2 linked regions of the Aggregicoccus sp. 17bor-14 genome follow. Each later gene encodes a partner of the first gene's protein in a complex. Links are inferred from orthologs where the notes say so. Each region holds a gene or a part of one and is shown on either strand. Other genes may lie near its edges. The genes, in order: grxC and FGE12_RS09455.

Evidence for each region.
Region 2: the proteins of grxC (region 1) and FGE12_RS09455 are in contact, whole or in part, in an NMR structure (PDB 1QFN), measured with the Escherichia coli proteins. The link is inferred for Aggregicoccus sp. 17bor-14 from one-to-one orthologs.

The regions. Positions count from the first base shown.
Region 1 is NZ_VJZZ01000004.1:52,199-55,291, reverse strand. The notes cover bases 127-2,907. They hold grxC (glutaredoxin 3), read right to left. Parts: upstream 1,756-2,907; coding sequence 1,498-1,755; downstream 127-1,497. Other genes in these bases: groL (chaperonin GroEL), read right to left, coding at 1,928-2,907; FGE12_RS08950 (hypothetical protein), read right to left, coding at 961-1,395; FGE12_RS08955 (PilZ domain-containing protein), read left to right, coding at 629-955; FGE12_RS08960 (sigma 54-interacting transcriptional regulator), read right to left, coding at 127-529. Also shown: more of FGE12_RS08960, read right to left, coding at 1-126; more of groL, read right to left, coding at 2,908-3,093. UniProt on the Escherichia coli protein: The disulfide bond functions as an electron carrier in the glutathione-dependent synthesis of deoxyribonucleotides by the enzyme ribonucleotide reductase.
Region 2 is NZ_VJZZ01000004.1:174,590-177,903, reverse strand. Bases 168-3,169 are described here. They hold FGE12_RS09455 (ribonucleoside-diphosphate reductase subunit alpha), read right to left. Parts: upstream 2,866-3,169; coding sequence 469-2,865; downstream 168-468. Other genes in these bases: FGE12_RS09460 (ribonucleotide-diphosphate reductase subunit beta), read right to left, coding at 168-374. In the rest of the region: more of FGE12_RS09460, read right to left, coding at 1-167. UniProt on the Escherichia coli protein: Provides the precursors necessary for DNA synthesis. Catalyzes the biosynthesis of deoxyribonucleotides from the corresponding ribonucleotides.

The sequences.
Region 1 (3,093 bases):
CGGCGCGCGCGGCGAGCTCCTTGCCGGTGCCCGTCTCGCCCTCGATGAGCAGGCTCAGGTCCTCGTGCGCCGCGGCGTGGCGCAGCAGGGCGAAGGCGTGGCGCATGCGCTCGCTCGCGCCCACCAGCTGCCCGAAGCGCGCGTCCGCGCTCAGCTCGAGCTCGCGCGCGCCGGTCTCCCCGCGCACGAGCAAGCGGGTCGCGCCCAGCTGCAGGCGCTCGCCGGGCTGCAGCGGGGCGTGGAGCACGCCGCGCCCCTCGAGCAGCGTGCCGTTGCGGCTGCCCAGGTCGCGCACGCGCAGGCCGCGCGCATCGCGCTCGAGCTCCACGTGGCGGCGGCTCACGGTGGGGTCGCTGAGGACGAGGTCGTTGTCCTCGCCGCTGCCCACGCGCAGCAGGTCCTCGGAGGTCTCCACCCGCAGGCCCGCGTCCGGCCCGGCGAGCACCTCCACGGCCCAGGTGGCCACGCGCACGCGCGGAGGCGGGAGGGGGGCGCGCAGCGACTGCGTCTGGGGTTGCTGGTCCGCCATCGGCCTCGGAGCCCTCCCTCCGCGTCGGGCCCGCCCCTCGAGGGAGGGGTCGGGCGCCTGCTTGCGCACACGCGGGTACCTGTTTACGGGTGAGAGCACATGGCGGGCAAGACAAACAGTCGACACACGCAGCGCGTCACGCTCGCGAGCCCCGCGCGGCTCGAGGGCCCCCGGGGCCCGGTGCGCGGCACCTGCCGCTCCCTGAGCCAGGGCGGGCTCTACTTCCTCGGGGCGCAGCTGCCCCTGGGCCAGCAGCTCTCGCTCGCCGTCGAGCTGCCGCGGCTGGGGCGGGTGGAGGCCGTGGGCGAGGTGCGCTACCACCACGCCTCGCTCGAGGGGCAGGGCATGGGGCTGCGCTTCACGCGCCTGGGCCAGGACAGCCTCGCGCGCATCCAGGACTTCGTGGCCAGCGTGGGCGCGGGGTAGGGCGCTCAGTACTTCGCTGGCGCGTCACTCGCGGGGAAGGACTCCTTGGACATCTCGTCCTCCACGGAGTCGCTGCGGTGGCCGGCGTCCCCCAGCGTCCCGCCGCTCTTCACGCTGGCGTTCGTCTGGCTCTTGCTCTCGCGCACCGGGGTGGACTTGGCGCGGCTCTTCTTGCCGCTGCTGGAGCTGCTGCCCGAAGCTCCGGCCGACGCGCCCTCCATCTGGCCCAGCTTCGCGCCGAGCAGGTTCTTCGCGCGCTCGGCGAGGTCGCGGTTCTGCTCCTGGCAGTCGCGGAAGAACTCCTCGAGCTCGCGGTCACCGGCCTCCTGCGCATCCCGGATGTACTGGTCGCAGGCGTCCGCCCCCTTGAGGGAGTGGTACAGGTTGCTCACCAGGTTGTAGGTGACGTCCCGGGCTCCGGTCTTCTGCTCGCTCGCCATGTCGTGCGCTCCGTTCGCGTGGGTGGGGGCAAATGCTTTGCCCTCCAAGGTAGGCACGCGGGAGCGCAGGCTGCGGGCGAGCGGGGGTGCTCGCCCGGACGCTCAGGCGCCGAGCATCGGGTCCAGGCGGCCCTCGGAGTCGAGGCGCGCGAGGTCGCTGTAGCCACCCACGTGGGTGTCCCCGATGAAGATCTGGGGCACCGTGCGCTGGCCGCCGCTCATCTCCACGAGCTTCGTGCGCGCGGCGTCGTCACCGGTGACGTCCACCTCCTGGTAGTCCACGCCCTTGCGCTTGAGCAGGTCCTTCGCGCGGACGCAAAAGCCGCAGTAGGTGGTGGTGAAGATCTTCACTGGCTTCACGGTGCTGCCTCCTGGAGTGGGGATGAAAAGAGGGGGATCGGGTGAAAGCTAAGGGTCCGGGCGCGGGCGTGCCACGCTCGCGTGAGGGCCCCAGAGCCGGAAAAACAGACGGCCCCCGGCTCGAGGAGCCGGAGGCCGTCTTGAGATGCGTGAGGCAGGAAAGGGGTGCGACTTACATCCCCATGCCGCCCATACCGCCCATGCCGCCCATGCCGCCGGCGGGCATGCCCTTGGCGTCGTCGTCCTTCGGGCGGTCGGCGACCATCGCCTCGGTGGTGAGCATGAGGGAGGCCACGGACGCCGCGTTCTGCAGCGCGTAGCGGCTCACCTTGGCCGGGTCGATGACGCCCGCGGCGAGCAGGTCCTCGTAGACGCCGGTCGCGGCGTTGAAGCCGAACGAGCCGGAGCCCTCGCGCACCTTGTTCACGATCACGCTGCCCTCGAGGCCGCCGTTGCCCACGATCTGGCGCAGGGGCTCCTCGACCGAGCGGCGGATGATGTCCACGCCGAACTTCTCACCCTCGTCCACCTTGAGGGTGTCCAGCGCCTTGGAGCAGCGCAGCAGGGCCACGCCGCCGCCCGGGACCACGCCCTCCTCGACCGCCGCGCGGGTCGCGTTGAGCGCGTCCTCCACGCGGGCCTTCTTCTCCTTCATCTCGGTCTCGGTCGCCGCGCCCACGTTGATCACGGCCACGCCGCCCACGAGCTTCGCGAGGCGCTCCTGCAGCTTCTCGCGGTCGTAGTCGCTGCTGGTCTCCTCGATCTGGGCGCGGATCTGCTTCACGCGCGCCTCGATCTCCTTCTGCGCACCCGCACCGTCGATGATGGTGGTGTTGTCCTTGTCGATGGTGATCCGCTTCGCGCGGCCCAGGTCGTTCAGGGTCAGGGTGTCCAGCTTGATGCCCAGGTCCTCGGCGATCATCTTGCCGCCCGTCAGGGTGGCGATGTCCTCGAGCATGGCCTTGCGGCGGTCACCGAAGCCCGGCGCCTTCACCGCCGCCACGTTGAGCACGCCGCGGATCTTGTTCACCACCAGGGTGGCCAGGGCCTCGCCCTCGACCTCCTCGGCGATGATCAGGAGGGGCTTGCCAGAGCGCGCCACCTGCTCGAGCACGGGGAGCAGGTCCTTCATCGACGAGACCTTCTTCTCGTTGATGAGGATGTAGGGGTCCTGGAGGACCACCTCCATGCGCTCCGGGTCGGTCACGAAGTAGGGGCTGAGGTAGCCGCGGTCGAACTGCATGCCCTCGACCACGTCCAGGGTGGTCTCGAGGCCCTTCGCCTCCTCGACCGTGATGACGCCCTCCTTGCCGACCTTCTCCATCGCGTCCGCGATGA
Region 2 (3,314 bases), 120 kb from region 1 along the record:
GCGAACGCCTTGGCGCGCTCCTGCGGGTCCGGCACGTAGGTGTCCAGCAGCGTCAGGTAGAACTGGACGTGGAGCGCCTCCTCGTAGAGCTGGCGGCTCAGGTACATGCGCGCCTCGGGCGCGTTGATGTGCTTGTAGAGGTTGAGCACCAGGTTGTTCGAGACGATCGAGTCGCCCGTCGCGAAGAACGCCACCAGCCGGTGGATGAGGTGGCGCTCCGCGTCCGTCATCTTCGAGCGCAGGTCCACCAGGTCCGTGGAGAAGTCCACCTCCTCCACGGTCCACGTGTTCTTGATGGCGTTTCGGTACATCTCGTAGAAGGCCGGGTATGCCATCGGGCGCAGCGTGAGGTTCATCCCGGGGTCGAGCAGCATGGTGTTCACGTCCTTCTAGGTGAGGCTGGAGGGCAAGAGGGGCCGCCGCGGTTCACGCAGCGGCCCCTGGAAATGCGTCACGGTGGTGACGGCTCTACTGGCAGGCCTCGCAGGCCTCGGGGTTCTCGAGGCTGCAGGCGATCGCCTCGGCGTCCGCGAACTGCTTCGGGGCGGGAGCCGCGGCGGGCGCCGCCTGGGCGGGGGCCTGCGTGGGCGCGAGCCCGGTGGGTGCGGCCTGCGTGGTGCCGGAGGCGATGGTGGTCTTCGCGATGCGGGTCGCCGGGCGGCTGCGCAGGTAGTACGTGGTCTTCAGGCCCTTCTGCCACGCGTACATGTACATGGAGCTGAGCTTGCCGATGTTCGGGCTCTCCACGAACAGGTTGAGGCTCTGGCTCTGGTCGATGAAGGCGCCGCGGTCGGCCGCCATGTCGATGAGCGAGCGCATGGGGATCTCCCACGCGGTGCGGTAGATGGCGCGCAGCTGCTCGGGCAGCTCGGTGAGGTCCTGCACGCTGCCTTCCGCGAGCTTGATGCGGTTGCGGATGGACTCGTTCCACAGCCCCAGCGCCTGCAGATCGCGCACGAGGTAGCGGTTCACCTGGAGGAAGTCACCCGAGAGCGTCTCGCGCTTGAACAGGTTGCTCACCTGCGGCTCGATGCACTCGTAGCAGCCCGCGATGGAGGCGATGGTCGCCGTGGGGGCGATGGCGATCATCAGCGAGTTGCGCAGGCCGCTCTTCATGATGCGCTGGCGCAGCGCGTCCCAGCGCGCGGTGTCCTCGGGCACCACGCCCCAGTGGTCGAACTGCAGCTCGCCCTTGGCCGCGCGCGTCTCCTTGAAGGCGGCGTGGGGACCATTCTGCTCGGCGAGCTCGCAGCTCGTGGTGAGGGCCGCGAAGTAGATCTCCTCCTGGATCTTCTTGCCCAGCGCGCGCGCCTCGGGCGCGTCGAAGGCGAGCTTGAGCTGGAAGAAGACGTCCTGCAGGCCCATCACGCCCAGGCCCACCGGGCGCCAGCGGCGGTTGGACGCCGCGGCGGTGTCGATGGGGTAGTAGTTGAGGTCGATGACCTTATCGAGCTGCCGCATCGCGAGCCGCACGTTGGCCGCGAGGCGCTCGAAGTCGAACTTCCCGCTCACCACGTGGCGGCCGAGGTTCAGGCTGCCCAGGTTGCACACCGCCGTCTCGCTGTTGCTGGTGACCTCGAGGATCTCCGTGCACAGGTTGGACAGGTGGATGACGTTGCCGGGGGCGCCGGTCTGGTTGCTCTTCTTGTTGCTGTGGTCCTTGAAGGTCATCCAGCCGTTGCCGGTCTGGGCGAGCGTCTTCATCAGGCGCGCGTAGAGCTCGCGGGCCTTGAACTTCTTGACCGCGAGGCCCTTCGCCTCGGCCTCGAGGTAGGCGCTCTCGAAGGCCTCACCGAAGAGGTCGGTGAAGTGCGGGACGGCCTTGGGGTCGAAGAGGCTCCAGTCGCCGTCCTGCTCCACGCGCTTCATGAAGAGGTCCGGCACCCAGTTGGCCAGGTTCAGGTTGTGGGTGCGGCGCGCCTCGTCGCCCGTGTTCTCGCGCAGCTCGAGGAAGTCCTCGAGGTCCGCGTGCCAGGTCTCGAGGTACACGCAGCACGCGCCCTTGCGCTTGCCGCCCTGGTTCACCGCGGCGACCGACGCATCCAGGGTCTTGAGCCAGGGAACGATGCCGTTGGAGTGGCCGTTGGTGCTCTTGATGAGGCTGCCGCGCGCGCGCACCCGGTGGTACGCCACCCCGATGCCTCCGCTGAACTTGGAGAGCATCGCGATGTCCGCGTAGCGCTGGTAGATGGCGCTCAGGTCGTCCTGGGGCGAGTCCAGCAGGAAGCAGCTGCTGAGCTGCTCGTGGCGGGTGCCCGAGTTGAAGAGGGTGGGGGAGGAGGGCAGGTACTCGAGCGAGCTGAACAGGTGGTAGAGCTCGATCGCGTCCTTGGCGTTCTCCGTCAGGGCGCAGGCCACGCGCAGGAAGAAGTCCTGCGGGGTCTCGATGACCTCGCGGGTCTGCGGGTTCTTGAGCAGGTAGCGGTCGTAGACCGTGCGCAGGCCGAAGTACTCGAAGAGGTCGTTGCGCGAGGGATCGATCGCGCTGTTGAGCTTGCGGCTGTTGGTCTGCACGAACTGCAGCAGCCGGTCCGCGATCAGACCGTGGCGGTGCCCGGCGGCGACGGACTGGCTGAAGGAGTGGATCTCCTGGTTGCTGACCTCCTTCTGGATGAAGGTGGACAGCAGGCGGGCGCTGAGGCGCGCGTACTCGGGCTCCTCCACGATGAGGGCGGCGGCGGTCTGGATGGAGAGGCTGTCCAGCTCGCGCGTGGTGGCGCCGTCGTAGAGCCCGCTGATGGTCTTGGTGGCCACGCGCATGGCGTCCACGCGGCTGAGGCCGAAGCAGTTGCGGCCCACCGCGCGGACGATCTTGTTCACGTCCACGGGCTCGGAGCCGCCGTTGCGCTTCTTGACCCGCATCATCGTGGGCAGCACCTCGTTCGGCGGCGAGGTGAGGGCGAAGGAGTCAGCGGCGGCAGCGGTGGCGGGCTTCACAGGCGACTCGGCGTTCACTCGGACTTCTCCTGGCATGGCGACGGACTTCCCCCGGGCATAGGCCCGCCTTACAGGAGCCTACAGGAGGCCCCCGTCATGACTCGGCAATGGCTCGCCGTGCGCCACTCCACGCGAGTGGAGGTGCGGTCACATGTCGCGTCGGACGCGACCTATCGATGAAGTTTTGGGCTGTGGCGGAGGGCGGGCTTCAGCAGCAACGAAGCGCAAGGTATGGGGCCCACCCTGACCTGTCAACGCTAGATCTGGGGGTTTCCGGCGCGGGCGCTGGCCCTTGAGTTGCAATCTACGATCACGTGGCAGGGGCGTCAGTTTTTCTCCCACTGACGCCCGGAGGACAGTGCCGCGGGGCCGGATTT